DNA from 2 places in the Janibacter alkaliphilus genome. Region 2 is predicted to be linked to the other one. Evidence: riboswitches for the same ligand, from Rfam matches in the RefSeq annotation. Region 2 holds a riboswitch; the other holds the start of a gene.

Region 1 (17,590 bases), 1.0 Mb from region 2:
CCTGCTCTCCCGGATCCCCTCCGAGGAGCTGGCCGACCTCATGCGCGGCTACGGGCACACCCCCTACGAGTTCGTCGCCGGCTTCGACGACGAGCCGGCCGCCTCGATCCACCAGCGGTTCGCCCGGATGCTCGACGAGGTGCTCAACCAGATCGCCGAGATGAAGGCGAGCGCCGCCGCCGGGGAGACCGGGCGCCCGGCCTGGCCGATGATCGTCTTCCGCACCCCGAAGGGGTGGACCTGCCCGGCCGAGATCGACGGCAAGCCCGCCGAGGGATCCTGGCGGGCCCACCAGGTGCCGCTGGCCAACGCCCGGGACACCCCGGAGCACCTCGCGGTGCTCGAGGGCTGGCTGCGCTCCTACCGCCCGGACGAGCTCTTCGACGAGGCCGGCGCCGTGCAGCCGGACATCGCGGCGCTGGCCCCCGAGGGGGAGCTGCGGATGAGCGCCAACCCGGTCGCCAACGGTGGGCTGCTGCTGCGGGACCTGCGGCTGCCGGACTTCCGCGACTTCTGCGTGGACGTCCCGGCGCCGGGCGCCACGGTCGCCGAGGCCACCCGGGTGCTGGGCACCTGGCTGACCGAGGTGATCCGCCGCAACCCGGACACCTTCCGCATCTTCGGGCCCGACGAGACCGCCTCGAACCGGCTGCAGGCGGTCTACGACGACACCGACAAGCAGTGGAACGCCGACTACCTCGACGCGGACGAGGACAACCACCTCGCCCGGGTCGGCCGGGTCGTCGAGGTGCTCAGCGAGCACCAGTGCCAGGGCTGGCTGGAGGGCTACCTGCTCACCGGCCGGCACGGCCTCTTCAACTGCTACGAGGCCTTCATCCACATCATCGACTCGATGTTCAACCAGCACGCGAAGTGGTTGGACGTCACCCGGGAGATCCCCTGGCGGCGCCCGATCGCCAGCCTCAACTACCTGCTCAGCTCGCACGTCTGGCGCCAGGACCACAACGGCTTCAGCCACCAGGACCCCGGCTTCCTCGACCACGTGCTCAACAAGAAGCCCGAGGTGGTGCGGGTCTACCTGCCGCCGGACGCCAACACGCTGCTCTCGACCTACGACCACCTGCTGCGCAGCCGGGACTACATCAACGTCGTCGTCGCCGGCAAGCAGCCCGGGCCGCAGCTGCTCGACGCCGACCAGGCGGTCGCGCACTGCACCCGGGGCCTGGGGATCTGGGAGTGGGCCGGCACCGAGGTGGTCGGCGAGGACCCCGACGTCGTGCTCGCCTGCGCCGGCGACGTGCCCACCCTGGAGGTGCTGGCCGCCGCCGACCTGCTGCGCCAGCACCTGCCCGAGCTGAAGGTGCGGGTGGTCAACGTCGTCGACCTCATGCGGCTGCAGGACGAGAAGGAGCACCCGCACGGGCTGTCCACGCGCGACTTCGACACGATCTTCACCACCGACCGGCCGGTGATCTTCGCCTTCCACGGCTACCCCTGGCTGATCCACCGGCTGACCTACCGCCGCACCGGGCACGCCAACCTGCACGTGCGCGGATACAAGGAGGAGGGGACGACGACCACCCCCTTCGACATGGTCATGCTCAACGACCTGGACCGCTACCACCTGGTGATGGACGTCATCGACCGGGTGCCCGGCCTCGGGTCGCGGGCGGCGACGCTGCGTCAGCAGATGGCCGACGCCCGGCTGGCGGCGCGCCAGTACACCCGTGAGCACGGCGACGACCTGCCCGAGGTGCGCGACTGGGTGTGGCCGGACGCGGCCAGGGTGCAGGCGGCCGGCGGGACGCCGACGCTCGCCGACGGCGCGGTCTCCACCGGCGGGGACAACGAGTAGCGTCGCCGCACCGACGTGACGAAGGAGGCGAGGGTGGCCCGCAGCATCTATGTGACCTCCCCGGAGGGCAGCACCGGCAAGTCCACGGTGGCGCTGGGGCTGGTCGAGCTCCTCGCCGCCCGCGGGCGGGTCGGGGTCTTCCGGCCGGTGGCCCGGTCCGAGGACGGCCGCGACCCGGTGCTGGAGGTGCTGCTGGAGCGGGACACGGTCGACCTCGGCTACGAGGAGTGCCTCGGGGTCACCTACGAGCAGGTGCACGAGGACCCGGGCGCGGCGCTGGCCCGGATCGTCGAGCGGTACCGCCGGATCGAGGACCGCTGCGACGCGGTGGTCATCCTCGGCTCCGACTACACCGACGTCGCCGGTCCCACCGAGCTCGCCTACAACGCCCGGGTCGCCGCCAACCTCGGCTCGGTCGTGGTCCTCGTCGTCTCCGCGCTCGACCGGTCACCCGGTGACGTGCGGCAGATGGTCGAGGTGGCCACGGCCGAGCTGGGCGCGGCGCACGCCGAGGTGGTCGCGGTCGTCGCCAACCGCGCCGCCCCGGACGAGCTCGAGCGCGTCCGGGAGGCGCTGGCCGACGTGCCGCTGCCGACCTGGGCGCTGCCCGACGTGCCGCTGCTCATCGCCCCGACCGTGGGCGAGCTCATGGCGGCCGTCGACGGTCGGCTGGTCACCGGCGACCCGGACCTGCTCGAGCGCGAGGTGGAGGCCCGGGTGGTCGGCGGGATGACCATGGACCACATCCTCGACCGGCTCGTCGACGGCGCCGCGGTCATCGTCCCCGGCGACCGCTCCGAGGTGGCCCTGGCGATGGTCGCCGCGCACGCCGCCGAGGGCTTCCCGTCGCTGGCCGCGCTGGTGCTCAACGGCGGCTTCGACCTCTCCCCGCAGGTGGCCCGGCTGGTCGACGGGCTGCCCCAGCGGCTGCCGATCCTGGCCACCGACCTGGGCACCTTCGAGGCCGCCGAGCGGGCCGCGCACGCCCGCGGGCTGGTCTCCCCGCGCTCGCAGCGCAAGCTCGACGTGGCCCGCTCCACCTTCGCCGCGCACGTCGACACCGACGCCCTGCTGGCGGCCGTCGACCTGCCCCGCTCCGAGGTGGTCACCCCGCTGATCTTCGAGTACGACCTCATCGAGCGGGCGAGGGCCGACCGGCGGCACGTCGTGCTGCCCGAGGGCGACGACGACCGGGTGCTGCGCGCCGCCAGCACGCTGCTCGCCCGCGAGGTCGCCGACCTGACCATCCTCGGCGAGGAGAGCAGCATCCGGGCCCGGGCCAGCGAGCTGGGCCTCGACCTCACCGAGGCCGCGATCGTCTCGCCGCGCGACCCGGAGCTGCGAGAGCGCTTCGCCGCGGAGCTCGCCGAGCTGCGGGCGGCGAAGGGGATGACCCTCGAGCGGGCCCGGGAGGTGGTCACCGACGTCTCCGTCTTCGGCACCCTCATGGTCCACCTCGGCCTGGCCGACGGGATGGTCTCCGGGGCGCGCCACACCACCGCGCACACCATCACCCCGGCGCTGCAGATCATCAGGACCGTCCCCGACGTCAGCACCGTCTCCTCGGTCTTCTTCATGGCGATGGAGGACCGGGTGCTCGTCTACGGCGACTGCGCGGTCATCCCCGACCCCACCAGCGATCAGCTCGCCGACATCGCCGTCTCCGCGGCCGGCACCGCCACCCGCTTCGGGGTGGACCCGAAGATCGCCATGCTCTCCTACTCCACCGGCACCTCCGGCTCCGGCGCCGACGTCGACAAGGTGCGCGCGGCCACCGAGCTGGTGCGTCAGCGCCGGCCGGACCTCGACCTCGAGGGGCCGATCCAGTATGACGCGGCCGTCGACGCCTCGGTGGCCAGCACCAAGCTGCCGGGCTCGACCGTCGCCGGTCACGCCACCGTCTTCGTCTTCCCCGACCTCAACACCGGTAACAACACCTACAAGGCGGTGCAGCGCTCCGCGGGGGCCGTCGCCATAGGCCCGGTGCTGCAGGGTCTGCGCCGCCCGGTCAACGACCTCTCCCGAGGAGCCACCGTGCAGGACATCGTCAACACCGTGGCGATCACTGCGATCCAGGCGCAGGCGGTGCAGGCATGAGCGCCCCGGTGCTGGTCATCAACTCCGGCAGCTCGTCGTTGAAGTACCGGGTGGTCGACGCCGAGCGGGCCGAGGCGCTCGCCGTCGGGCTGATCGAGCGGGTCGGCGACCCGAAGGGCGGTCGGCTGACCCACACCGTCGACGGGGAGCGGCACGCCCGCGACGTCGCGGTGCCCGACCATGCCGCGGCGATGGAGGCGATGACCGACGCCTTCGCCGCCTACGGCCCGGACCTGAGCACGCTCGACCTCGTCGCGGTCGGGCACCGGGTGGTCCAGGGCGGCGCCCGCTTCGGCCGCTCGGTGGCCATCGACGACGAGGTGGTGGCGACCATCGAGGAGCTGGCCGACCTGGCGCCGCTGCACAACCCGGCCAACGCCGCCGGCATCCGGGTGGCCCGCGAGCAGCTGCCGGACCTTCCGCACGTCGCGGTCTTCGACACCGCCTTCCATCTGAGCATGCCGGCTGCGGCGCACACCTACGCCATCGACCGCGACGTCGCCCGGAAGCACCGGATCCGCCGCTACGGCTTCCACGGCACCTCGCACGCCTACATCTCCCGCGAGGCCGCCCGGCTGCTCGGCCAGGAGCCGGAGGCGACCAACGTCATCGTGCTGCACCTGGGCAACGGCGCCTCCGCCTGCGCCGTGCGCGGCGGGGAGTCGGTGGAGACCTCGATGGGTCTGACCCCGCTGGAGGGGCTGGTCATGGGCACCCGCAGCGGGGACATCGACCCGGCGGTCGTGCTGCACCTGGAGCGCACCGCCGGGATGGACGTCGCCGATGTCGACGACCTGCTCAACAAGCGCTCCGGGGTGCTCGGGCTCAGCGGCCACCAGGACATGCGCGACCTCGTCGCCGCCGCCGAGGCCGGGGACGCCGACGCGGAGCTCGCGCTGGAGGTCTACTGCCACCGGCTGCGCCTCTACCTCGGTGGCTACACCGCGGTGCTGGGCCGGGTGGACGCGGTCGTCTTCACCGCCGGGGTGGGGGAGAACTCGCCGCAGGTGCGCGAGCGCGCCCTGGCCGACCTCGAGGTGCTCGGTATCGAGCTCGACCAGCAGGCCAACGAGGAACGCTCGAGCGCCGCGCGGGACATCGCCACGCCGGGCTCGCCGGTGCGGGTGCTCGTCGTGCCCACCGACGAGGAGCTGGAGATCGCCCGTCAGGCGATCGCCGTCGTCGGCGGCTGACCCGCCCGGGGCCGTGGGCCGGTCGGCCGGCTCCCGCCGCCTCCCCGCCGCGGCCGCCTCGTGCGTCACGGCCGGCTGCGGTATCGGTTGGCGGCCACCGCCGCCCGCGCCGTAGACTCCCCGGCACAGGCGTTCGAGCCGTCATCAGCGGCGAGCCTCCGGAAGAACGGGTCGACGATCGAAGGGTCGGTCGGCCTCACTAGACCCGGACGGGTGGGCCCGTCACCGCCTTCGACCAACAGTGGTCGCCGGACCCAGGGCCGGCGACAAGCGAGGTGGTACCGCGGCCCCGCGCCTCCCGGCGCGGGTCGTCCTCGTGCAGACCGGCACGAGCACGACCCGATGGAGCGGCCCGAGCATGACCTACCCCAAGGTCTCCCACGTCACCCCCGGCACCGGCAGCAGCGCCGGCGTCCCCGCCAGCCCGCGCTTCCCGGCGATCGAGGAGGCGGTGCTGGGCTACTGGGACCAGGACGGCACCTTCGCCGCGTCCGTCGAGCAGCGCGACCCCGGCCTGGACCGGGACGGCGAGTTCGTCTTCTACGACGGGCCGCCCTTCGCCAACGGTCTGCCGCACTACGGCCACCTGCTCACCGGCTACGTGAAGGACGTCGTGCCGCGCTACCAGACGATGCGCGGCAAGCGGGTCGAGCGGCGCTTCGGCTGGGACACCCACGGGCTGCCCGCCGAGCTCGAGGCGATGAGCCAGCTCGGGCTGAAGACCACGGACGAGATCCGTGAGCTCGGCATCGAGACCTTCAACGACGCCTGCCGCGCGTCGGTGATGCGCTACACCGACGAGTGGCGCGACTACGTCACCCGGCAGGCCCGCTGGGTCGACTTCGACCACGACTACAAGACGATGAACCCCGACTTCATGGAGTCGGTGATCTGGGCCTTCAAGAGCCTCTTCGACAAGGGCCTGATCTACCAGGACTTCCGGGTGCTGCCGTACTGCTGGCAGGACGAGACGCCGCTGAGCAACCACGAGCTGCGGATGGACGACGACGTCTACCAGATGCGGCAGGACCCCGCGGTGACCGTCGGCCTGCGGCTGACCGAGACCGGCGAGGACCCGGTGCTCGACGGGGCGCTGGCGCTGATCTGGACGACGACCCCGTGGACCCTGCCGAGCAACCTCGCGGTGATGGTCGGCCGCGAGATCGACTACGTCGTCGTCGAGGGACCGGTCCCGGGCACCGAGGAGACCGCCCGCTACCTGCTCGCCGAGGCCCGGCTGCCCGCCTACGCCCGCGAGCTGGCCGCCGGCGGCGACGTCGCCGAGCTCGAGGTGCTCGGCCGGTACACCGGGGCCGACCTGCTCGGGCGTTCCTACACCCCGCCCTTCGGCTACTACCTCGGGCACGAGCACGCCTTCCGCGTCGTCGACGGCGGCGACGAGGTCACCACCACCGACGGCTCCGGCCTGGTGCACAGCGCCGGCGCCTTCGGCGAGGTGGACAAGGAGGTCACCGACCGCGAGGGCATCGCCGCGGTCATGCCGGTCGGCAAGGACGGCCGCTTCACCGCGCCGGTCGCCGACTACGAGGGCCTGCAGGTCTTCGAGGCCAACGGCCAGATCATCGACGCCCTCAAGGCCACGACGAAGGGGGCCGGCAGCGACCAGCCCGGCACCGGCGGGGTCACCACCGGCACCGTGCTGCTGCGCCACGAGACCTACGACCACTCCTACCCGCACTGCTGGCGCTGCCGGCAGCCGCTCATCTACAAGGGCGTCGAGTCCTGGTTCGTCGAGGTCACCGCGGTCAAGGAGCGGATGCTGGCCGCCAACGAGCAGATCACCTGGGTGCCCGAGCACGTCAAGCACGGCCAGTTCGGCCGCTGGCTGGAGAACGCCCGGGACTGGTCGATCACCCGCAACCGCTTCTGGGGCTCGCCGGTGCCGGTGTGGGTCTCCGACGACCCGAACCACCCGCGCACCGACGTCTACGGCTCGTTCGCGGAGATCGAGCGCGACTTCGGCCGCCTGCCGCTGACCGCCGACGGCGAGCCGGACCTGCACCGCCCGTGGGTGGACGACCTGACCCGGCCCAACCCGGACGACCCGACCGGGCAGAGCACGATGCGCCGGGTCGAGGACGTGCTCGACGTCTGGTTCGACTCCGGGTCGATGAGCTACGCCCAGGTGCACTACCCCTTCGAGAACCAGGACTGGTTCGAGAGCCACTTCCCGGGCGACTTCATCGTCGAGTACATCGGGCAGACCCGGGGCTGGTTCTACACGCTGCACATCCTGGCCACCGCGCTCTTCGACCGGCCGGCCTTCTCCAGCTGCATCAGCCACGGGATCGTGCTGGGCAACGACGGGCAGAAGATGTCCAAGTCGCTGCGCAACTACCCGGACGTCTCGGAGGTCTTCGACCGGGACGGCGCCGACGCGATGCGCTGGTTCCTCATGTCCTCGCCGATCCTGCGCGGCGGCAACCTCGTCGTCACCGAGGAGGGCATCCGCGAAGGGGTGCGTCAGGTGCTCATCCCGCTGTGGAGCTCCTGGTACTTCTTCAGCCTCTACGCCAACGCGCTCGGCGGCCCGGACGGCCCCGGCTACGAGGCGCGCTTCAGCACGGACTCGCCGCACCTGCTGGACCGCTACCTGCTGGCGAAGCTGGGGGAGTACGTCGCGGACAGCCAGGCTCGCCAGGACGCCTACGACATCGCCGGCGCCTGCGAGGCCACCCGCGGCTTCACCGACGTGCTGACGAACTGGTACATCCGCCGCAGCCGGGAGCGGTTCTGGGCGGCCGACGGCGACGAGGCGGCGCGGGCCGAGGCCGAGCACGCCTGCAACACCCTCTACACCGCGCTGGAGACGCTGTGCCGGGTGGCCGCGCCGCTGCTGCCGCTGGTCACCGAGGAGGTCTGGCGCGGGTTGACCGGCGGGCGCTCGGTGCACCTGACCGACTGGCCGGACCCGCCCGACTACCCGGCCGACCACGAGCTGGTCGTCGCCATGGACACCGCCCGGCAGGTCTGCTCGGTCGCCTCCTCGCTGCGCAAGGCGCACCAGCTGCGCACCCGGCTGCCGCTGCGCGACCTCACCGTCGTCGTGCCCGGCGCGGCCGCGCTGGCCGAGCTCGGCACGGTGATCGCCGAGGAGGTCAACGTGCGCCAGGTCAGCCTGCTCGACCTCGACGACCCGGCCGCGGCCGGCTTCGGCGTCAGCGAGCGGCTCACCGTGCACGCCCGGGCGGCCGGGCCGCGGCTGGGCAAGCAGGTGCAGCAGGCCATCAAGGGCAGCAAGTCCGGCGACTGGTCGGTCGCCGACGACGGCACCGTCACCGCCGGCGGGATCACGCTCGTCGAGGGGGAGTACACCGTCGAGGCGGTCGCCGAGGACGACGGCTCCGGGGCGCGGGCGACCGCGGTGCTGCCCGGCGGCGGCTTCGTCGTCCTCGACACCGAGGTCACCGAGGAGCTCGCCGACGAGGGCCTGGCCCGCGACGTCGTCCGGGCCGTGCAGGACGCCCGCAAGCAGGCCGGGCTGGACGTCTCGGACCGGATCAGCCTCACCGTGACCGGCACGGGCCGGGTGTGGGAGGCGGTCGTCGCCCACCAGACGCTCGTGATGAACGAGACCCTGGCGGTCCAGTTCGGCTCGGCCGGCGACCTCGACGTGCTGCCGCTCGGCGACGGGGTTGTCCAGGCCGAGCTGGCCGGCGGCGAGACGGTGCGGGTGCGCCTGGACAAGCGCGCCTGACCCTCGCGCCCCGGGGATCGACAGTCCTAGGACTGTCGCCCTGGACCGCGCGCGCGGCCGGTCCGGGCAGACAATCCTAGGACTGTCGCCCGGGCGCGAGCGCGACCCGTCCTGGCGGACGTAAGCGGTCCTGGGGCGCTGGGAGACACGGGCGGTACCCAGGGGTGGCTGGCTCGGCCTCCTGCCGGGCGCGGTCTGAGCGAGCGCTATGCTCGCTGGGTCGGTCGCACGAGAGTGCCAGGGAATCCGGTGCGAACCCGGAGCTGACGCGCAGCGGTAAGAGGGACGTCCTCGGCACGACGCCACTGACCCGAAGGGGTCGGGAAGGCGCCGAGGGCGGTCGATCTCGAGTCCGAAGACCTGCCGACGCATGTCCATCCGTCGGTGAGCCTCGCGACCCAGGCTCCGAGAGAGAGAAGCCCTCTGTGCTGCCACGCACCGTGCTGCCACGCACCCCTGCCACCCTGCTGTCCCTGACCTGCGCGCTCGCCCTGGCCGGCTGCGCCGGTGCCCCCTCCGAGGGCGAGGACGGCTCGTCCTCGGACGCCTCGGCCCGATCCGTCACCTACACCAGCTGCGGCCAGGAGCGGACCCTGGACGAGGCGCCGACCGCTGCGGTCACCCTGAACCAGGGCGCCACCGAGGTCATGCTGGCGCTCGGCCTCGAGGACCGGATGGCCGGCACCGCCTACATCGACGACGGCGTCTCCTCGCGGTGGCAGGAGGCCTACGACAGCGTCCCGGTGCTGGCCGAGGAGTACCCCAGCCTGGAGCAGCTGCTCTCCGTCGAGCCCGACCTGGCCTACGCCTCCTACGGCAGCGCCTTCGCCGACGACGGGGTGGCCAGCGAGGATGAGCTGGAGCAGGACGGCATCGGCACCTACCTCAGCCCCTTCGGCTGCGGCGACGACGCGGAGCGGCCGGAGACCACCTTCGAGAACGTCTGGTCCGAGATCGAGACCGTCGGCACCATCTTCGGCGTCGAGGACACCGCCACCGAGCTCGTCGACGGCCAGCGCGAGCAGCTCGACGAGGTGCGCGAGCAGGCGAGCGGCGAGGGGACGGACATCCTCTGGTACGACTCCGGCGACGACACCCCCTTCGTCGGGGCCGGCGAAGGGGGCCCGCAGCTGCTGATCGACGCCGTGGGCGGCACCAACATCTTCGCCGACCTCGAGGGCGGCTGGGCGGACGGCTCGTGGGAGGACGTCGTGGACGCCGAGCCGGACGTCATCGTCGTCCCCGACGCGGCCTGGTCCAGCGCCGAGGAGAAGGTGGAGCACCTCGAGTCCGACCCGGTGCTCTCCGAGCTGGACGCGGTGCAGCAGGACCGGATCGTGGAGATCACCTACAGCCAGGCCACCCCGGGCGCGACCATGGTCGAGGGGGCGCAGAGCCTGTCCGACGGGCTCGCCGAGCTCGACGCCTCGTGACGCCGAGGGTGCGCGGGGCGGCCGTGCCGGCCGTCGTGCTCGCCCTGCTGCTGCTCGGCAGCGTCCTCGTCGCGGTCGGTCTCGGCTCGGTCCGGCTGCCGCCGGCCGACGTCGCCGCGGTGGTGCTGCGCCGGATGCACCTGGTCGCCGGCGACGGGGTGAGCGCCATCGACGACCGCATCGTGTGGCAGCTGCGGCTGCCCCGCGTCGTGGCCACCGCCGCGGTCGGGGCGGTGCTGGCCCTCTGCGGGGTGGTGCTGCAGGCCCTGACCCGCAACGACCTCGCCGACCCCTACCTGCTGGGCATCTCCAGCGGCGCTGCCGTCGGCGCGGTGCTCGTCCTCGTCTTCGGCGTCGGGCTCTCCAGCCTGGCGCTGCCGGCGGCGATGACGCTCGCCTCCTTCGTCGGCGGCCTGGTCGCCCTGGCCCTGGTGCTGGCCATGGCGACCGGCCGGGGCGGGGACCTGCCGCCCAGCCGCACGATCCTCGCCGGCGTCGCCGTCGCGCAGCTGGCCGGCGCCTTCACCTCGCTGGCGATCATGGTCTTCGGCGAGCGGGACCTCGCCCGGCAGGTGCTCAGCTGGACCCTCGGCTCCTTCGCCTCGGTGCGCTGGACGCAGGCGCTGGCGCTGCTCGTGCTCGGCCTCGTGGCGGTGCTCGTGCTGGTCGCGGCCGCCGGGGTGCTGGACGCCTTCGCCTTCGGCGACGTCTCGGCGCAGGCGCTGGGCATCCCGGTCACCCGGGCACGGTGGACGCTGCTCGTGCTCACCGCGCTGCTGACCGCCGGGACGGTCGCGGTGGTCGGGCCGATCGGCTTCGTCGGGCTCACCGTGCCGCACCTGGTGCGGATCGTCGTCGGGCCGACGCACCGGGCGCTGCTGCCGTTGAGCGCCCTGGCCGGGGCGCTGCTCATGGTCTGGGCCGACACCCTGGCACGCACCGTGCGCGAGGGCGAGGAGATCCCGGTCGGGGTGGTGACGGCGGTGCTCGGGGCGCCGCTGCTCGTCGTGCTGCTGCGACGTCAGGCCAGGCGCGGATGAGGATCGTCGCCCAGGAGCTCGGGTGGAGCGTCGGCGAGCGGCCGATCCTCGCCGGCGCGAGCCTGTCGGTGCGCCCCGGTGCCCTCACCACGGTGCTCGGGCCGAACGGCACCGGCAAGACCACCCTGGTGCACCTGCTGGCCGGGCTGCGCACGCCGACCACCGGCCAGGTCACCTACGACGAGCAGCGGCTGGACGGCATCGCCCATCGGGAGCGGGCCCGGCGGGTGGCGGTGGTCGAGCAGCAGCCGAGCACCGGTCTGGAGCTGACCGTGGACCAGGTGGTGGCGCTGGGGCGGATCCCGCACCGGCGCAGCCTGCGCGGTCTGGGCCGGGGCGACGAGCAGGCCTGTGCCGAGGCGATGGCCCGGACCGGGACCGAGCACCTGGCCGGACGCGCCTGGAGCACCCTGTCCGGGGGCGAGCGTCAGCGGGTGCAGCTGGCTCGGGCGCTGGCCCAGCAGCCGGAGGTGCTCTTCCTCGACGAGCCGACCAACCACCTGGATCTGCGGCAGCAGCTGCGCTTCATGGAGACGGTGCGGTCGCTGGCGATCACGACGGTCGCGGTGCTGCACGACCTCGACCTGGCGGTGGCCCACGGCGACGACGCGGTGCTGCTCTCCCGGGGCGAGGTCGTGGCCGCCGGCGCGGTCGGCGACGTGGTCACCGTGGAGCAGGTCCGGGAGGTCTTCGGCGTGGAGACCGAGATCAGCGAGCACGACGGACGCCACCGGCTGCGGTGGCAGAGGGTGACGGAGGATCGATGAGCACGGACGAGACCGCCCCGGGCGCCAGCACGGAGTCTGCGGAGCCGCCGACGGAGAGCCGGCTGCTGGTGGCGATGGCCTTCACCGACACCCGGCACGAGGACGAGCTGCTGGCGCTGGCGGCGGAGTGCGACGCCACCCTGTGCTACCTGCAGGGCGAAGGGCGACCCACCCTCCCAGCAGCCCTGGACGACCTCGCCGCCGACGGACGGCAACGGTGCACGATCGTGGCCTCCACCGGCCCGGACGGTCTGCGGGCCGGATCCTGGGTCCGGCGGGTGGCCGGCGACTGGGTGCGACGGCACGACGGCCGGCTCGCCGTGAGGATCGCCATGGCGCCCTCCGGCCGACCGGTCACCGCGGCGAGCTACGCGCTGCCCAGCCGACCGGTGCTCGGCACCGAGGCCCCGCTCACCTCGCCGGCGTGGGAGCAGCCCCCGGACTACCACCACCACGTGCTGGTCTGCCGCGGCCCGCGCTGCACCGCTCGCGGGGCGGACGAGACCTGGGACGCCCTGCGCGAGGAGATCGCGCGGACCTGCGAGGGCGACGAGATCCTGGCGGCGCAGACCGGCTGCCTCTACCCGTGCAACCAGGCCCCGGTGGTCAAGGTGTCACCGGGCGAGGCGTGGCACGCCGAGGTCGACGCCGAGCGGGCCCGGGAGCTGGTGCGCGCGCTCTCGGTCGACGGGTGACCGTCGGGCCCAGCAGGTGACGCTCAGGCGTCAGCCATCGGCGGAGCCGTCGGGTCGTCGTCGCTCCCGCTGAGCTCACGCTCGACGTAGTTCTCGATGTCGTTGAGGTCGTCGCCGCTGCGCTGCACCACGGCCAGCAGGTCCTGCATCGTGGCGACCTCCTCGACCTGCTCCTTGATGAACCACTGCATGAACTGCTCGGCGGCGAAGTCGCCCTCCTCGCGGGCGATCTGGGTCAGCGTGTGGATCTGCTCGGTGACCCGGCGCTCCTGCGCCAGCGCGAGCTCGACCGGCGGGACGACCCCGTCGAAGACGCTGGTCGGGGCCTCGACCGCGGGGATCTCCACCGGGGCGTCGACGTCGAGGAGGTAGCGGATCATCATCATGGCGTGGCCGCGCTCCTCCTTCGCCTGACGGAAGAAGAGACCGGCCATCTGCGGCATGGTCAGGGCGTCGTAGTGCGCGGCCACCGCGACGTACTGCTGGTGGGCGGCGAACTCCTCACCGATCTGGGTGTTCAGCTGGGCGATGAATCGAGAGGTCATGCCTCGAGAGTAGGGCGGAATCCCGGGCGTGTCTTGTGAGGTGAGGCGAGCCAACCTGCGCTCAGGTGAGCCTGTCCTGGCCTGGGAGAGAGCGGATCTCAGGCGATCTCATGCGCTCTCAGCCGGTTCAGGCGGCGGTGCGGGTGGCCTTGGCGCGCTCCTCGCGGAGCTGCTTGGCCTTCGCGCTCTTCTTCGCCTTCTTCTTCACGGTGACCAGCTTGCGCTTGTGCACGGTGTAGCCCGGCGGCAGCCGACCCTCCTTGAGCAGGCGCACCGGGCAGCTGCTGCAGCGCTTCTTGCTCACGCAGCACTTCTGCTTGATCTTCAGCGACCCGACCCGGACCTTCTTGCCCACGAGGACAGGGTAGCCATACCTGACCCTATGAGCCATTCCCGCTGGTCGGGTGGGCGCGCCGATGCCGTCCACGCCTCGTGCGGCCCCTCGGACGTGCCCGACCACGCGTGGCACAGTGGCCAGCGTGACTCTTCCCGACCAGCTCCGCGGCCGCCTGCGCCTGCCCGTCATCGCCTCGCCGATGTTCCTCGCCTCCGGGCCCGACCTCGTCATCGGTACCTGCCGTGCCGGTCTGCTCGGCACCTTCCCGGCGCTCAACCAGCGCACCACCGAGGGCTTCGAGGAGTGGCTGACCCAGATCGAGGAGGCGCTGGCCGCCCCCGCCGACGGGGGCCGGGAGGCCGCCCCCTTCGGCGTCAACCTCATCGTGCACCGCACCAACAAGCGGCTCGAGGCCGACCTGGAGCGGATCGTCGCCCACCAGGTGCCGCTGGTCATCACCAGCCTCGGCGCCGTCAAGGAGGTCGTCGACGCGGTGCACTCCTACGGCGGGCTCGTCTTCCACGACGTCACCAACGCGGGGCACGCCGCGAAGGCCGCGCAGGCCGGGGTAGACGGGATCATCCTCGTCAGCGCGGGTGCGGGCGGGCACGCCGGGGCGATCAACCCCTTCGCGCTCATCGCCGAGGTGCGCCGCGTCTGGGACGGGCCGCTGGTGCTCGCCGGCGCCCTCTCCACCGGGCGGGACGTGCTGGCCGCGCAGGCGGCCGGCGCCGACCTGGCCTACATGGGCACCCGCTTCCTGGCCACGCAGGAGGCCACGGTGACCACCGACTACAAGGAGATGATCACCAGCCACGGCGCCACCGAGATCGTCTACACCCCCTCGATCAGCTCGATCCCGGCGAACTTCCTCCGAGGCAGCATCGTCTCGGCGGGCCTCGACCCGGAGCGGCTCGCCCAGCCCGACCGGGTCGACCTCGAGCACGTCACCAACCCGCACGACGGGGCGGCCAGCGACAGCAAGGCCTGGCGCGACATCTGGTCCGCCGGCCAGGGGGTCGCGGCGATCGACGAGGTGCTGCCGGTGGCCGACCTCGTCGAGCAGCTGTGCACCGAGTACGACGAGGCGGCCACCCAGCTGCGGGCCACCATGGACGAAGGGAGCGCCCGATGACCGACGGCACCTACGAGACCCTGCGGTACGCCGTCGACGAGGACGGCATCGCGACGATCACCCTCGACCGGCCGGACGCGCTGAACTCCTTCACCGTGCAGATGCACCACGAGCTCATCGACGTCATCACCCGGGCCGGCCAGGACGACAGCGCACGCGCGGTGATCGTCACCGGCGCCGGCCGGGCCTTCTGCGCCGGGATGGACCTCAGCGCCGAGGGCAACGTCTTCGGGATCGCCGAGGACCGCGAGCCCACCCCGGCCGAGGTCGCCGAGCGGCCCACCGACCCGGACATGCTCGACGGCATCCGGGACACCGGCGGCAAGGTGACCCTGGCGATCTTCCGCTGCCCCAAGCCGGTCATCGCCGCCATCAACGGCCCGGCCGTCGGCATCGGCGCGACGATGACCTGCGCCATGGACTTCCGGCTGGCCTCCAGCAGCGCGAAGATCGGGTTCGTCTTCGGCCGGCTCGGGATCGTCCCGGAGGCTGCGAGCAGCTGGTTCCTGCCGCGGATCGTCGGCCTGCAGACCGCCCTGGAGCTCTGCTACACCGCCGAGGTGCGCGGCGCGCAGGAGATGGCCGACCTCGGCTTCGTCCGCTCCGTGCACGAGCCCGACGAGCTGCTGCCGGCAGCCAAGGAGCTGGCCCGCCGCCTCGTCCAGGGCCGCTCCCCGGTCGGCGTGGCGCTGACCCGGTGGATGCTCTACCGCAACTCCGCGGCCACGCACCCCTTCGAGGCGCACGCCGTGGAGTCGATCGCCATGCAGCAGACCTCGATGGGCGACGGCAAGGAAGGGGTGGCCGCCTTCCTCGACAAGCGGGAGGCCGAGTTCACCTCCCGGGCCAGCGAGCTGCCCGCCTTCGTGCCCTGGGACCCGCGCGACCAGATCGTCCCCTGATGGGGGACACCGACGGCGACAAGGGAGACGGGGGGAGCGGCGCTGCCGCCAGCGAAGGCCGCGAGAACCGGGTCGTCATCGAGGAGGTCTCGGTCGCCATCGACCGGAGGCCCTTGCTGGCGCCGGTCAGCGCGACCGTCGAGCCGGGCACCTGCCTGGCGGTGCGCGGCGAGAACGGCTCCGGCAAGACCACGCTGCTGCGGGTGGTCGCCGGGCTGCTGCGCCCGAGCAGCGGCCGCGTACGGATCGGCGACCAGGTCGTCGACGAGCGGCTGCCACGCACCCGGCAGCAGGTGGCCACCCTGCTCGGCGGCAGCGCCGCCTACCGCGACCTGACCGTCTGGGAGCACCTGCTGCTCATCGACGCCTCCTGGGGCGGGGACGAGGCGAGCGTCGACCACCGCGCCGGGCGGGTGCTCGACCTGCTGCGGATCGAGGGCCTGGCCGACCGCTTCCCGCACCAGCTCTCCTCGGGGCAGAGCCACCTCGTCGACCTCGCGCTGGTGCTCTTCCGGCCTGGTGACGTGCTCGTCCTCGACGAGCCCGAGCAGCGTCTGGACGACGAGCGTCGCGCGATCGTCGCGGACGTGCTGCGTGATCGCGCAGACGCCGGCGCCACGGTGCTCATGGCCACCCACGACGCCGAGCTGACCGAGGCGGTGGCCGACGAGGTGCTCACCCTGACCACCGCCGACCACGAGGCCGCCGGTGGCTGAGCAGGCCCCTGCCCTCGACACGGCCGTCGACGCCGCCGGCTCCCGGTCCCGGGTCGCTGGCGCGCTGACGGTGCTGCGACGCGGCTCCTCGGCCGGGTCCGCCGGCGGGGTCGCCTACGTCGTCTACGTCGTCGCCCTGCTGGCTGCGGTCTACGGCTTCCCCTACGGCCGGACGATCTTCGCCTCCCTCGGCAGCGACCAGGTCGAGCGCCTGGCCCGCGACCCGCTGACCATCGTCCTCGTGGCCGTCGGCTATCTCGGGCTGCTGCTCGTCGCGCTGCGCGGCGCCCGGATCACCGGGCCGGTGGCGCCGCCGCCGGTGTGGACCCGGCACGTCGTCGCCGCACCGGTGGACCGGGCGCTGGCGCTGCGACGGTGGTGGTGGTTGGCGCTCGGCGGGGTGGTCGGCACGGGGCTGGTGCTCGCCCTCTTCCTCGGGCTCTCGCTGTGGTCCGCCGGGGTGACCGGCCCGCTGGGTGCGGCCCTGTGCGCGCTCGTCGGTGCGCTGGCCGGGCTCCTCGTGGCCCGGGTCTGGCTCACCGGTCAGGCGCTCGTCGAACCCGACCTGGCCGGGCAGAGCGCCTGGCGGCCGGCCGGTCAGCTGCGTCGGCTGTCGGTGACCTCGCTGCTCGCCCAGGCCGAGCGCACCACCCTGGTCGCCGGGGGCGCGCTGCTCGGCCAGAGCTCGGTGCTGCGCGAGCAGCTCGTCCGGTCGCCGCGCGCCGGTCGCGCCCGGCTGCGGCCGGGCCGGGGGATCGTGCTGCGCCGCGACCTGCTCGCGGTGCGCCGCGGCACCGGCTGGGTCGTGCCCAGCCTGCTGCTGCTCGTCGCCGGCTGGGTGCTCGCCCGGACGGTGCTCGACGACCTGCCGCTGCTGCTGCCGGTGGGCGCGGTGCTGCTGCACCTCGGGGTCTCCGGCTGGAGTCTCGGGCTGCGCGCCCAGGCCGACCGGTCCGGGGCGCCGCCGCTGCTCGGCTGGTCCGCCGAGGGGGAGGCGCTGCGGCACCAGGCCCTGCCCGCGCTCGCCGGGGTGCTGCTGCCGACGCTGGCGGCGGCAGCGGTCCTCGTCATCGGTGGCTCGCCGGGCGGGCGAGCGGTCGACGGGGTGTCGTGGGCCGGCGCCCTGCTGCTCGCGGCGGCGCTCGTGCCGGTGTGCCTGGCTGCGGTCACCTGGGCCGCCTTCCGCTCGCCGCCGG
Region 2 (12,765 bases):
CGTCGGGGAGCTCGGTCTGGTGCCCTCGGCGGCGCACGACCGGGCCCGCAACATCGTCGCCGACCCCGGCGACCCGCAGGTCCGGGCGATGGTGGCCGCGCTCGATGCGGCGCTGCTCGCCGACGACGTGGCGGCCGGGCTGCCGGGGCGGTTCCTGCTGGCGGTGGCCGGCCCGGACGGTCCGGTGCTCGCCGAGCCCTGGGACCTCGCGGTGGTCGTCGACGCCGCGGACACCGCGCAGGCGACGGTGCTCGTCGACGGACGCTCGCTGACCGTCCCCGCCGCCCGGGCTCCGCAGGTCGTGCTCGCGGTGATCCACCGCTTCCTCGCCGCGCGCCCGGGGGCCCGCGCCTGGAACGTCGCCGACCTCGCCGCCGACGTCCGGGCCGGGCTGCTGCCCGGATCAGTCCCGGCCTCGCCGCACCCCGCCGCTCCCCCGCTGCCGGGACCGCTGCCCGGCGCGACGACCGAGACCGCGCCGGACCGTGGGCTGCTCGCGCTGGCCCCGCTGGGCCTGCTCACCCCGCCCCAGGTCGACGCGCTCGCCGAGGTCGCCGCCGAGGTGCAGCTCACCCCGTGGCGGGCGGTGCTGGTGCCGGTCGCGGACGGCGCTGCCGGCACGGACAGCAGCACGAGCGATGTGCCCGAGCGCCTCACCGCGAGCGGTCTCGTGCTCGACCCGAGCTCGCCGTGGACGGTGCTCAGCGCCTGCGCCGGGGCCCCCGGCTGCGCCCGCACCGACGTACCCACCCGGGACATCGCCCGGGAGGCGGCACCGCGGATCGACCCGGCCGGGCCGCCGGTGCACGTCATCGGCTGCGAGCGCGCCTGCGGCCACCCGGCGCGGGAGCACCTGCGGGTGGACTCGCCCGCAGGGCCGGATGCGGTCCTCGCCGCGCAGCGCGCGATGATGACCCGGTCCCGCACCACAGACCAGGAGGACCGTTGAGCACGCCCGGCAAGCCGACCCGCCGCTACGACTACGTCACCGACGGGCTGGAGATCTACCGGCGCAGCTTCGCCACGATCCGCAGCGAGCTCGACCTCAGCGGGCTGCCGGCCGACCAGCACGGGGTCGCCGTCCGGATCGTGCACGCCTCCGGCGACACCAGCGTGCTGCCTGACCTGGCCGCGCACCCGGACGCCGTCGGTGCCGCCCGCCGGGCCCTGGCCGCCGGGGCGCACGTGCTCACCGACAGCAACATGCTCGCCTCGGGCATCACCCGCCGCCGGCTGCCGGCGGACAACCCGGTGGTGTGCACCCTGCGCGAGCCGGGGGTGGCCGACCTCGCCCTGGACTTCTCCACCACCCGGGCGGCCGCCGCGGTCTCGCTGTGGGGCGAGCGGCTCGAGGGCGCCGTGGTGGCCGTCGGCAACGCCCCGACCGCCCTCTTCCACCTGCTGGAGCTGCTCGCCGACGGCGCGCCCCGCCCGGCGGCGATCATCGGCATGCCGGTCGGCTTCATCGGCTCCGCCGAGTCGAAGGTGGCCCTGGCCGAGCACTCCCTGCCCGGCACCTCGGGCGGCGAGCAGGTGCCGTGGATGGTCGTCCACGGGCGGCGCGGCGGGTCGGCGATGGCCGCGGCCGCGGTCAACGCCATCGCCGACGACGACGAGCTGGCATGAGCGACATCCCGGTCGCCGGTGACCACCGGGCGGTCCCCGGGCACCTCTACGGCGTCGGGGTCGGTCCGGGCGACCCGGGCCTGATCACCCTGCGCGCGGCCGGGCTCATCGCCAGCGCCGACGTCGTGGCCTACCACCGGGCGGCGCACCGGGAGTCGACCGCGCGCCGGATTGCGGCCGGGCACATCGCCGACGGGGTGATCGAGGAGGCGCTGGTCTACCCGGTGACGACCGGGACGACCGACCACCCGGGCGGCTACTACGGGGCGCTGGCCGACTTCTACGACGAGTGCGCCGAGCGCTTCCGGGAGCACCTGGCCGCGGGACGCTCGATCGTCTGCCTGGCCGAGGGCGACCCGCTCTTCTACGGCTCCTTCATGTACGTCCACGACGCGCTGCGCGAGGACTTCCCGACGACCGTGGTGCCCGGGGTGACCGCGATGGCCGCGGCCTCGGCCGCCGTCGGCACCGGGATGTCCCGGCACGAGGACACGGTCACGGTGCTGCCCGGGACGCTGCCGGTGCCCGAGCTGGCGCGGCGGCTGGCGGACACGGACGCGGCGATCGTCATGAAGCTCGGGCGCACCTTCGACGGGGTGCGCGAGGCGCTGCGCCAGGCCGGGGTGCTGGAGCGGGCCGTCTACGTCGAGAGGGCCAGCCGGGAGGGGCAGCGGGTGCTGCCGGTGGCCGACGTCGACGCCGACGCGGTGCCGTACATGTCGATCGTCGTCGTCCCCGGGGTGGACGTGCGCGCCGACGCCGCCGGGCGGGCCGCGGCCTACCGCGAGCTCGCCCCCGCGGTGGGGGGCGAGCGCGCCGCCGGGCCCGGCACCGTGCACGTCGTCGGGCTCGGGCCCGGCCCGGAGCGCTGGCTGACCCCGGAGGCGAGCGCGATGCTGGCCCGGGTCGACCACGTCGTCGGCTACGCCCCCTACGTCGCCCGGGTGCCGCAGCGGGCGGGCCTGACCCGGCACGCCTCGGGCAACACCGTCGAGCTCGACCGCGGCAGGCTGGCGCTGGACCTGGCCCGCGGCGGCGAGGACGTGGCGCTGGTCAGCGGCGGCGACGCCGGGGTCTTCGGGATGGCGACGGCGCTCTTCGAGGCGCGCGAGCGCGCCGTCGAGGAGGACCCGGCGTACGGCGACGTGCCGGTGCGGGTGCTGCCCGGGGTGACCGCGGCGCACGCCGCCTCGGCCCTCGTCGGGGCGGTGCTCGGCGGGGACCACGCCCTGGTCAACCTCAGCGACAACCTCAAGCCGTGGGAGGTCCTCGCCGACCGGCTCGTCGCGCTGGCCTCCCGCGACGTCACCCTCGCCCTCTACAACCCGCGCTCCCGCTCCCGCCCGGACACCCTCGGGCACGCCCGCGACCTGCTCGTGACCGAGGTCGGCCCGCAGCGGGTGGTCGTCGTCGCCCGGCACGTCGGGCGCGAGGAGGAGTCAGTGACCGTCACCACCCTCGGTGACCTCGACGTCGCGGCCGTCGACATGGGCTGCCTCGTCGTCGTCGGTGCCTCCAGCACCCGGGTGACCGCGGACGGGCGGGTCTGGACGCCGCGGTCTCAGGACCAGCGCTGACGGCGCCCGGCCTCACCGGGCGGCGAGCCACCACCGCCCGCGGCGACGTCGGCGCAGCTGACGGGCGAAGCGCCGGTCCTCTCCGGTCAGGCGCCGCCGGGCCTCGACCCGCGCAGCACCTCGTCCCTGCCGGTGGACGCTCACCATGCCCTCCTCGCTCCCTGGGGATACGTCCCGACGGCCGCCTCCCTGCCGGCGGCCGTCGGGACGGGCGGAGAGTCCTCGGCCGGTGACCCCTGGCGCTCCCCCCGGTCCGGTCGTGCGACCGGCCGCGCGCGTGGTCACCGCCGGCCTCTCCGGGCACGAGACTGCGCCACGCGCCGCGCCACGACGAGGTTCTGGGGCCAGATCGCACGACCTCGCACGCCCCGATCACGGCGTCGCCCGGATCCGCACACCGAGGATGGGAACCGCCCTACACTCGCCGCAACGAGCCGAGGGGCCGAGGAGCACCCGTGACCCGGAGCCTGCATGGACCCGATGTCCCGTCCGTCGAGACCATCACCGACCGGCAGGCGCTCGGCGAGCTGCTGACCGGGCTCCGCGAGGACAGATCGGTCCGGTCCCTCGAGACGGAGGTCCGCCAGCGCGTCGGCGAGCAGGACGCGGTCGTCTACAGCACCATCGCCTCCTGGTGCCGGGGCGACTCGGTGCCGGCGCCCCGGCAGCTGCCCGCCTTCCGGGCGCTGCTCGCGGCGCTGGAGGTGACCGACGACGCTCCCTGGATCGAGGCCACCCGGCGGATCCGGGCGCACAAGGAGCTCGGACCGTCCCCCTACCCCGGGCTGGCCCCCTTCTCGCAGGAGCAGAGAGACACCTTCTTCGGGCGCGAGGACATCGTCGCCACGATGGTGGGATCGATCGTCGAGGGCCGCGAGCCGACGGTGCGGATCCTCGTCGGCTCGTCAGGCAGCGGCAAGACCTCTCTGGTCCAGGCCGGCGTGGGTCCGCGCCTGGCCGACCAGGGCTGGCAGATCGAGACGATCGCCGCCGGCAGCGACCCGGACACCGAGCTGGAGCGGCTGCGCTCCGCCGTCCCGGGCCCCACCCTAATGATCGTCGACCGCTTCGAGCAGATCCTCGGCGCGGGCGTCGAACGGTCCGTGCGCGACCGCTACGTCGACGCGGCCCTGGCGCCGGTCCCCGACCGGACGGTCCTGCTCGTGCTCCGCTCGGACTACTACGAACCGGCCGCCACGGACCCCCGGCTGCGCGAGGTGCTGCAGGGCTCGCAGGTCGTCGTCGGCCCGATGAGCGAGAACGAGCTGCGGCGGGCGGTCGTCGAGCCGGCGCGGGCGGCGGGGGCGACGATGCCGGATGCGCTCCTGGAGGTCGTCGTCACCGAGGCCCGGGGCTACAGCGCCACCGGCCACCAGGGCCTGCTGCCCCACCTGTCCACCGCGCTGCGGGCGACCTGGGAGGCGGCCGGCCAGGGCGCCCTGAGCGTGGCGGACTACCGGGCCGCGGGCGGGATCACCGGCGCCATCGAGCAGACCGCCGAGGCCGCCTACGCCGGCCTCGACCCCGAGGCCCGCGAGGTGCTGCGGCACCTGCTGCTCCGCCTGGTCAACGTCTCCCACGAGGGGCCGCTCACCCGCCGGTCCGCGACGAAGGACGAGCTGGCCGACCTCACGGCGACCGTCCCGCAGACCGACCTCGTCGAGCACCTCACCGCGGCCCGCCTGCTCAGCGTCTCCACCGACCAGGTCGAGCTGGCTCACGAGTCGCTGCTGACGGCGTGGCCGCGGCTGACCCGGTGGATCGAGGACGCCCGCGCCGACCTCGAGCCCAGGCCCAGCTGCGCGACGCCGCCACCCCGTGGGACGAGCACGGACGGGTCGTCGGGGACGTCGCCCGCGGCTCGGCCTACGACCGCTTCTCCGCCCTGGCCGACCGGAGCACCGTCCTGCTGACCCCGCTGGAGCGCCGCTACCTCGACGCGAGCCGGGCCGAGGCCGAGCGCCGGGCCACCCTCGGCCGCCGGCGCGTGCGGCGCCGCCGCGCGCTGCTGGCGGCGGCCGTGGTGGTGGCCCTTGTCACCTCGGTGCTGGCGGGCGTCGCGGTCTACCAGGGACAGCAGGCAGGGCTCGCCCGCGACGACGCGCAGAGCGCCCGGAGCCGTGCGCTCTCCCGGCAGGTCGCGGTGTCCGCGCAGAGCCTCGCCGGTCGCGACCCCTCGGTCGCCGCGCGGCTGGCCCTGTCCGCCTACCGGATCGCGCCCACGCTGGACGCCCGCTCGGCCGTCCTGGAGCTGGGCAGCCAGAACCTGCCGCAGCGCCTCGTCGGACCACCCGGGGGCGAAGGCGGTGGCCGTCTCACCGGACGGCGACCTCGTCGCGGCGTCGACCACCACCACCGACGACGTCACCCTCTACACCGCCGGGGAGTCCGGCGGGTTCGTCGAGTCCGCCACGCTTCCCGTCGGCGGCGAGACCTACACGCTGGACATCTCACCCGACGGCCGGCTGCTCGCGGTGGGCACCGCCACGGTCGGGATCACCCTGTGGGACCTCACCGCGGACCAGCCGCAGGTGGTGCACGAGCTGGAGGGACCGGCCGGCCCGCGCCCTGCCGGCCTATCCAGTCGACGCCGACCAGACCTGGGGCCTGGCCTACAGCGACGACGGCGCTGCGCTGGCGGCCTCCGACGACACGGGGCTGGTCCACGTGTTCGACCGCGGCACCTCCCGCAGGGTGAGCACGCTGACGATGCCCGGCGACGCCCGGGCCCGTCCGCTCACCTTCGCGCCGGACTCGTCCGTGCTGGTGGTCGGCACCGTCGTCGACAACCTCGTCATGGTCTGGGACGTCACCGACCCCGCAGAGCCGGACGGCCTCGAGGGTCCCGATCAGCCCTTCGGCAGCTGGGTGAACGCGGTGAGCTTCAGCGTCGACGGCGACGTGCTGGCCGCCGGTGCCTCCGACGACACGGTCCGCCTCTACGACACCGCGGACTGGTCCGAGATCGGCACCCTGCCGCACGGCGGCATCGTCTCCGGCGCCGAGTTCGCCGACGACGACACCCTCGTCACCACCGCCGACGACGGGGCGGTGCGGGTGTGGACCGAGCCGGCCGAAGGCTTCGTCACCACCCCGCACACGGTCTTCAACGTCACCACCTCCGGCGAGTCCGGGGCCACCGTGGCCGTCGGGCCCGGGTTCGCGCGCTCGGTGAGCGTGCCGGGCGGGTTCCTGCCCGCCCAGGAGGAGCCGGCGATCCTGCGGGAGGATGAGATCACCGGCGCCGGGGGGATCTCATCCTCGGGCGAGCACGTCGCCCTCGCCCGGGACGACGGGCACATCGCCGTCTACGGCGCCGACCTGTCCGACCCGAGCCTGGAAGGTCGCACACGGGGAGACGGACCGGGCGTCATGACCGATCTGGCCTGGGCGCCGGACAGCGAGACCCTCGCGGCGGTCGGGACGGCGAGCTCGTCATCGTCGACGCCGGCGATGCGGCTCGGCCCGAGGTGACCGCGCGGGTGCCCTCGGACAGCGAGGCGTCCACGCTCGTCTGGAGCCCGACGGACCCGGTCGTCGCGGTGACCCATGTGGACGGGGTCGTCCGGCTCGTCGACGTCGCCGACGCCACGGAACCGGTGCTGCTCGCCGAGATCACCCAGTCGGACATCCGGCAGCCCGCCGTCGCCTTCTCCCCCGAGGGCAGCGTGCTGGCGATCGGTGGCTCGGAGGGCGAGCTGCAGCTGTGGGACATCGGCGAGCCCACGGAGCCGAGCCGCGTCGGTCCACCGCTGGTCGGCCCGTCGTCGCTCATCCAGTGGGCGGCATTCTCCCCGGACGGCGGCCAGGTCGTCGCGACGACGAACGCGGGTCAGGCCTGGGTCTGGGACATCACCGACCGGGCGCACCCGCGCGAGCACGCCGTGCTCGGCCCGATCGACGGCGGGCTCTTCGGCGTGGGCTTCAACCCGCGCGGCGACACGATCATGGCCGGCGGCACCAACGCCCGGGTGAACGTCTGGTCGCTCGACGTCGACAGCGTCGCCGACCGGGTCTGCCGAGAGCTCGGCGACCCGCTGACCGAGGACGAGTGGAGCCAGCACGTCCGGGGCTCCGGCTTCCAGGACCCGTGCGCGGGCTGAGCGTAGGTCGTCGCCGCCCGGCCGACGCGCGAGCCGATCCTCAGCGGTCCGCGGGTGCCGGCGCCCTCGTCGCGACCGCGTCGGCCACGTCGGTGACGGTCCGTGGTCGCCCGTCGGCCGGGACCGGGAGCCCCAGCCGGCTCAGCAGGTCGACCATCCACGGGGTGTGCAGCCGGGCCGAGGCAAGCAGCGCCTCGTCGGTGAGCGCGTCGACGACGTTGCCCTGATGCACGACGTGGTCGACGACGAGCAGCACCTCCTCGGCCCAGGCCCAGGCGAGGTCGACGTCGTGGGTGGCGAGCACGACCGTCGTACCGTGCTCCTCCAGGGTCGCCAGCGCGGCGAGCATCTCCTGCACCCCGACCGGGTCGAGGCCGGCGGTCGGCTCGTCGAGCAGCAGCACCTGCGGCTGCATGGCCAGCGCCCCGGCGATCGCCACCCGCTTGCGCTGCCCGTAGCTGAGCCGGTGCACCGGGCGGTCGGCGAGGTCGGTGATGCCGAGCAGGTCGAGCACCTCGTCCACCCGGGCGGCGACCTCGGCCGCGCCGAGACCGAGGTTGGTCGGGCCGTAGCCGACGTCGGAGCGCACGTCCGCGCTGAAGAGCTGGTCGTCGGGGTCCTGCAGCACGAGCTGCACCCGCTGACGGTGCGCGGTCAGGCCCCTCCGGTCGTGGGCCAGCACCGCGCCGCCGCTGATGACGTGCCCCTCGGTCGGCCGGTGGACCCCGGAGAGCACCCGCAGCAGGGTGGTCTTGCCGGAGCCGTTCGCCCCGAGCAGTGCGGTGCGCACCCCGGCGCCGATGCTCGCGCTGACGCAGTCGAGGACGTCCGGCGCCCCGGGGTGGCCGGCGTGCACGCCGCGGACCGCGAGCGCGGTATCGGTGTCGTCGGGCGGGCTCCAGGAGCCGAGGCGGTGGGTCATGGCCGGCTCATCATCGCCTGCGGCGGCCTCACAGCGCCACCAGCACCGACGCCGCGCCGGTCACCGTGACGAGCACGACCGCGGCCAGCGCGAAGGGGAGCGAGACCGGCCGGGCGGGCACCATAGGCACCGCCTCGACCCCGCCGCGTCCGGCGAGGCCGTCCTCGAGCCGGGCAGCCCGGGTCCAGGCACGGACCATGACCGCGGCGACGAGCTGCCCGAGGGAGCGGCGGGCGGCGTGTCCGGAGGCGTAGCCGAGCCGGCCGGCCTGCGCCTCCCGGATCGCCGCCATGGCCTCCAGCAGCCCGAAGATCATCCGGTACATCACCGCGGCGACGTCGACCACCGGCCCGGGCACACCCACCCGGCGCAGTGCGGAGAGCACCTCGACCATCGGGGTGGTGGCCGCGAGCAGCAGCATCGCGCTGGTCGCGGCGAGCGCCCGCAGGCTGACCAGCAGCGCGGTCTCGACGCCGCTGGTGGTCATGCCGACCGGCCCCAGCCGCCAGACGTCGCTGCCGGTGGCCGCGCCGAGGTCGAGGGCGACGGTCACCGCACCGACGGCGACGAAGACCGCCGGGCCGAGCAGCACCCGCCACCACAGCCCGGGCGGCACCATCGCGGTCAGCAGGGCCAGCCCGGTGACCAGCAGCCCGACGACTGCCGCGACCACCGGGGAGCCGGTGGTCGCGGCGACCAGGAGCAGCCCGAGGCACAGCAGCGCCTTCTCGGCGACCGAGCGGCGCCGCCACGGGCTGCTCCAGGCAGCGTCGTCGAGCTGCACGGCCTAGCCGTCCCTGTCCATGTCCCCGGCACCGTCGACGTCCCCGTCGCCGCGGAGGCGCCGCTCGCGCAGCACGCCGAAGGCGTAGCCGAGGACGATGCCGCCCAGACCGGCCTGCAGGGCGAAGAGACCGGACTCGATCTCGCCGCCGGCGGGCGCGATGATCGGCTCGAACCACGGCTCGTGGCCGTCCTCCTCGATCTGCTCGGTAACGGCGGCGTCGGTGCCGCCGAAGGGCTCCTCCTCGCCGGCCGCGGCGCGGGCGCCGAGGACGAGGGCGATCGCCACGACGAGAGCGGCCAGGGCCAGCAGGGCCCACACGACCCCCTTCGACAGGGGCCTGGTCTCGCGCACGGGCGTGGTGTCACACCCAGGGTCGGTGTCACGCACGGGCGGCCTCCTCCCCGGTCCGGGCGGTCGTCGGGTCGCCGACGACGCCGAGGTCACGCAGCTCGGGGCGGGCCCAGCTGAGCAGGGCGTTGACGACGAGGACGCCGATGATCCCTTCGACGATCGCCAGCGGGATCTGGGTGACCGCGAAGACCCCGAGGAAGCGCCCCCACGCCTCGAGGAAGCCGCCCTCGGGGAAGGCCAGCGCCAGCTGGGTGGAGGTGGTGACGTAGGTCGCGAGGTTGGCCACCGCCATCGCGCAGAAGACCTTGACGCTCAGCGGCGCGGCGGCGAGCAGCCGGTAGACGCCGTAGCCGGCCCAGGGCCCGACGACGGCCATGGCGATGGCGTTGGCGCCCAGGGTGGTCAGGCCGCCGTGGGCGAGCAGCAGCGCCTGGAAGAGCAGGACGATCGTGCCCAGCAGCGCCATCACCGGCGGCCGGAAGAGGATCGCGCCCAGCCCGGTGCCGGTCGGGTGCGAGCTGGAGCCGGTGACCGACGGCAGCTTGATCGCCGACATGACGAAGGTGAAGGCGCCGGCGGCGCCGAGGAGGATGCGGGCGTTCGGCTGCTCCCGCACCACCTTGACGACAGCGCGGGCGCCGTGGACGACGAAGGGGGCGGCCACGACCGTCCACGCGGCGGCGTGGACCGGTGGCAGGAAACCCTCGGCGATGTGCATGCGCACTCACTCTCTCCCGGGATGACGCGTCCCGGGGTGACATGCCGGGCGTCGGTGAGTTCCTGACTCGCGGAAGACCCGCTCACAGTGGCGCGACCGTCCCGGACTCTCACCGGGTTCCTCATCGGGTCGACGTCGGCGAGCGCAGCGTAGCGCGTGCCGTCCGCAGGGCCCAGGCGTCGCCGGGCGGCGCGGGATCCTCCGACCCGACGCTCGGGGCGCTGCGCACGGCCACGAGCCTGCGCGAGGTGGTCCGCCGTGCTGCATGCCTGCCTCGACCGCCGTGGCTGTCCGCGGCATCTCGGGGGCGCTACGGGTCCAGCACCGAGAGATGCAGCACGGGCGACCAGGTCAGGCGAGGGCGGAGGCCGGTCAGGCGAGGGCGGCGGCCAGACGGAGCGCTCGCTCGCGCAGCCGGGCGCGCAGGGCCTCGGGCAAGAGCACCTCGGCCTCGTCGCCCAGCCGCCACAGCGCCCAGTCGGCGTGCCGCTCGTCCTGGAAGGTCAGCTCCAGCGTGGTCCACCCCGGGGACTGCTCGTGGTCGTCCCTGGGGCTACCGATGCGGTCGCCTCCGTCCGGACGCTCGGCGACGAGCGCGACCGCGCTCCCGACCAGCTGGGCGCGTCGTTCCTCGCGCACCCGCACCACCACCGTCAGGGTGTCCTCACCCCGGAAGCGCTCGCTGCGCTCGCGCCACAGCGCGGGGAGGTCGATCTCCTCGGCCCGTTCGGCCGGCTCGGCGAGCGCCTCGGCGGCCTGCACCCGGGACAGCCGGTAGGTCCGGTCCTCCCCCGCCGCGGTCGCCAGCAGATAGCTGCGTTCGCCGGCGACGACGAGGCCGACCGGCTCGACGGTGCGCCAGGTCGCCGCCCGGCCAGGACGGGCGTAGCGCAGCCGCAGCTGTCGGCCGTCCAGCACCGCGCGGCGGACCTCGACGAGCACCTCGGCGGGGATCTCCGGCGGGAGCACTGGCCGGGCCAGCAGGTCGGTCTCGGGCGCCACGAGGATGCGGCGGGCGGCCTCCCGCGCCCCTCCGCGGCGCTCCTCGGGCAGCGCGTCAAGGACCTTGCGCAGCGCCGCGGCGTGCGCCCCGCCGAGCCCGAGGGCACGGCCCGACCCGGCCGCGAGCACCGCCACCGCCTGGTCGTCGGTGAGACCGGTGAGCTCGGCCCGGAAACCGGGCAGCAGCGCGTACCCGCCGAGCGGGCCGCGCTCGGCGTAGACCGGCACCCCCGCCGCCGAGAGCGCCTCGACATCCCGCTGGATCGTGCGGGTGGTCACCTCGAGCTCGGCCGCGAGCGCCGTCGCGCTGGTCAGCCCGCGCTGCCGCAGCAGCAGGACGAGCGAGACGAGCCGGTCCGCACGCATGGCGCGAGACTAGGCGAGATACCCGACACAAGGTGTCGCATATGGGCCGCAGGCTGCTCCCGATGGCCCGCACCGGTGGGCCACGGACGGATCGGAGACGAGCATGGAACGCACCGCGGTGAACCCGGTGACCTGGTCGCAGGAGCTGGGCTTCAACCAGGGCGAGGTGGTCAGCGGGCAGCGCCGCACCCTCTTCTGCTCCGGGCAGACGGCGATGGACCCCGACGGGGTGCCGCAGCACGAGGGCGACCCCGCCGGGCAGCTGGCGCTCAGTCTGGACAACCTCGAGGCCGTGCTCGCCGACGCCGGGATGAGCCTGGGCAACCTCGTGCGGCTGACCGTCTACGCCACCGACATCGACGCGCTCATGCCGCACTACGGCGTGCTGGCCGGGCGTCTCGCCGCAGCCGGGGTGGCCCCGCCGACGACGATGCTCCAGGTGGTCCGGCTGGCGGTGCCGGGTCAGGTCGTCGAGCTGGAGGGGACGGCCGTGGACTGACCGGCCGGGCCGCCCTCGGCGCGCGCCCGCCGCGAGGAGTAGAGGTGCGACTCGACGAAGCCCTCGGCCTCCAGCGCCCACCCGACGATGATCACCGCGGCCTGGCGCAGCCCGTGCGCCTCGACCTGGTCGGCGATGTCGCCGAGGCGTCCGCGCAGCACGAGCTCGTCCGGCCCGCTGACCTGCGAGCCGACGACCACCGGACAGTCGGCGCCGTAGTGCGCGGTCAGCTCCTCGGCGAGCCGGCGGGTGTGCCGGATCGCCAGGTGCAGCACGAGGGTGGCGCCGGTGGCGGCGAAGGCGGCGAGCTCCTCCCCCTCCGGCATGGCCGTGGAGTCCCGCTGGGCCCGGGTGAGCACGACCGACTGGGCCACCTCGGGCACGGTCAGCTCGCGCCCGACGAGCGCCGCGGTGGCCGCGTAGGCCGGGACGCCCGGGGTGACGTCCCAGGGCACCCCGGCAGCGTCCAGCCGGCGGGCCTGCTCGGCCATGGCGGAGTAGACGCTGGGGTCGCCGCTGCACAGCCGGGCGACGTCCTCGCCGGCCTCGTGGGCGGCGACCATCCGCGCGGTGATCGCGTCGAGGTTCATGCCCTGGGTGTCGACGAGGTCGGCTCCCGGTGGGCAGTGCGCCAGCACCGCTTCGTCGAGGTAGGTGCCGGCGTAGAGGCACACCGGGCTGGCCTGCAGCAGGCGCGTCGCGCGCACGGTGAGCAGGTCGGCGGCGCCGGGCCCGGCGCCGATGAAGTGGACGGTCATGCCTCTCCTTCGGTGATGCCGGACCGGGTGCGGACCGCGGCGAGCTGGACGACAGG

What was found. Region 2 has a riboswitch for cobalamin ahead of BJY28_RS10510 (energy-coupling factor ABC transporter permease). Riboswitches for the same ligand answer to the same signal wherever they lie in the genome.
Region 1: it holds a riboswitch for cobalamin, as region 2 does, so the genes downstream of both, BJY28_RS15160 (ABC transporter substrate-binding protein) here and BJY28_RS10510 (energy-coupling factor ABC transporter permease) in region 2, are expected to answer to the same signal.

Annotation. Positions count from the first base shown of each region.
Region 1 covers NZ_JACBZX010000001.1:3,189,614-3,207,203, reverse strand. Annotated here, with positions in the region: gene BJY28_RS15180 (phosphoketolase family protein) at 1-1,816, shown strand, start outside; gene pta (phosphate acetyltransferase) at 1,850-3,913, shown strand; gene BJY28_RS15170 (acetate/propionate family kinase) at 3,910-5,106, shown strand; gene ileS (isoleucine--tRNA ligase) at 5,465-8,824, shown strand; cobalamin riboswitch at 9,029-9,206, shown strand; gene BJY28_RS15160 (ABC transporter substrate-binding protein) at 9,250-10,257, shown strand; gene BJY28_RS15155 (FecCD family ABC transporter permease) at 10,254-11,297, shown strand; gene BJY28_RS15150 (ABC transporter ATP-binding protein) at 11,294-12,064, shown strand; gene BJY28_RS15145 ((2Fe-2S) ferredoxin domain-containing protein) at 12,061-12,759, shown strand; gene BJY28_RS15140 (ferritin) at 12,783-13,304, opposite strand; gene BJY28_RS15135 (hypothetical protein) at 13,432-13,659, opposite strand; gene BJY28_RS15130 (nitronate monooxygenase) at 13,784-14,776, shown strand; gene BJY28_RS15125 (crotonase/enoyl-CoA hydratase family protein) at 14,773-15,678, shown strand; gene BJY28_RS15120 (ABC transporter ATP-binding protein) at 15,678-16,394, shown strand; gene BJY28_RS15115 (hypothetical protein) at 16,387-17,590, shown strand, end outside.
Region 2 covers NZ_JACBZX010000001.1:2,168,432-2,181,196, reverse strand. Annotated here, with positions in the region: gene BJY28_RS10555 (cobalamin biosynthesis protein CobG) at 1-949, shown strand, start outside; gene BJY28_RS10550 (precorrin-8X methylmutase) at 946-1,626, shown strand; gene BJY28_RS10545 (precorrin-2 C(20)-methyltransferase) at 1,623-3,203, shown strand; gene BJY28_RS16645 (hypothetical protein) at 3,216-3,347, opposite strand; gene BJY28_RS10540 (nSTAND1 domain-containing NTPase) at 3,659-5,116, shown strand; gene BJY28_RS10535 (WD40 repeat domain-containing protein) at 5,898-6,677, shown strand; gene BJY28_RS10530 (WD40 repeat domain-containing protein) at 6,686-7,306, shown strand; gene BJY28_RS10525 (energy-coupling factor ABC transporter ATP-binding protein) at 7,347-8,228, opposite strand; gene cbiQ (cobalt ECF transporter T component CbiQ) at 8,257-9,012, opposite strand; gene BJY28_RS10515 (energy-coupling factor ABC transporter substrate-binding protein) at 9,016-9,366, opposite strand; gene BJY28_RS10510 (energy-coupling factor ABC transporter permease) at 9,395-10,084, opposite strand; cobalamin riboswitch at 10,121-10,246, opposite strand; gene BJY28_RS10505 (helix-turn-helix transcriptional regulator) at 10,457-11,452, opposite strand; gene BJY28_RS10500 (RidA family protein) at 11,556-11,951, shown strand; gene cobM (precorrin-4 C(11)-methyltransferase) at 11,915-12,709, opposite strand; gene cbiE (precorrin-6y C5,15-methyltransferase (decarboxylating) subunit CbiE) at 12,706-12,765, opposite strand, start outside.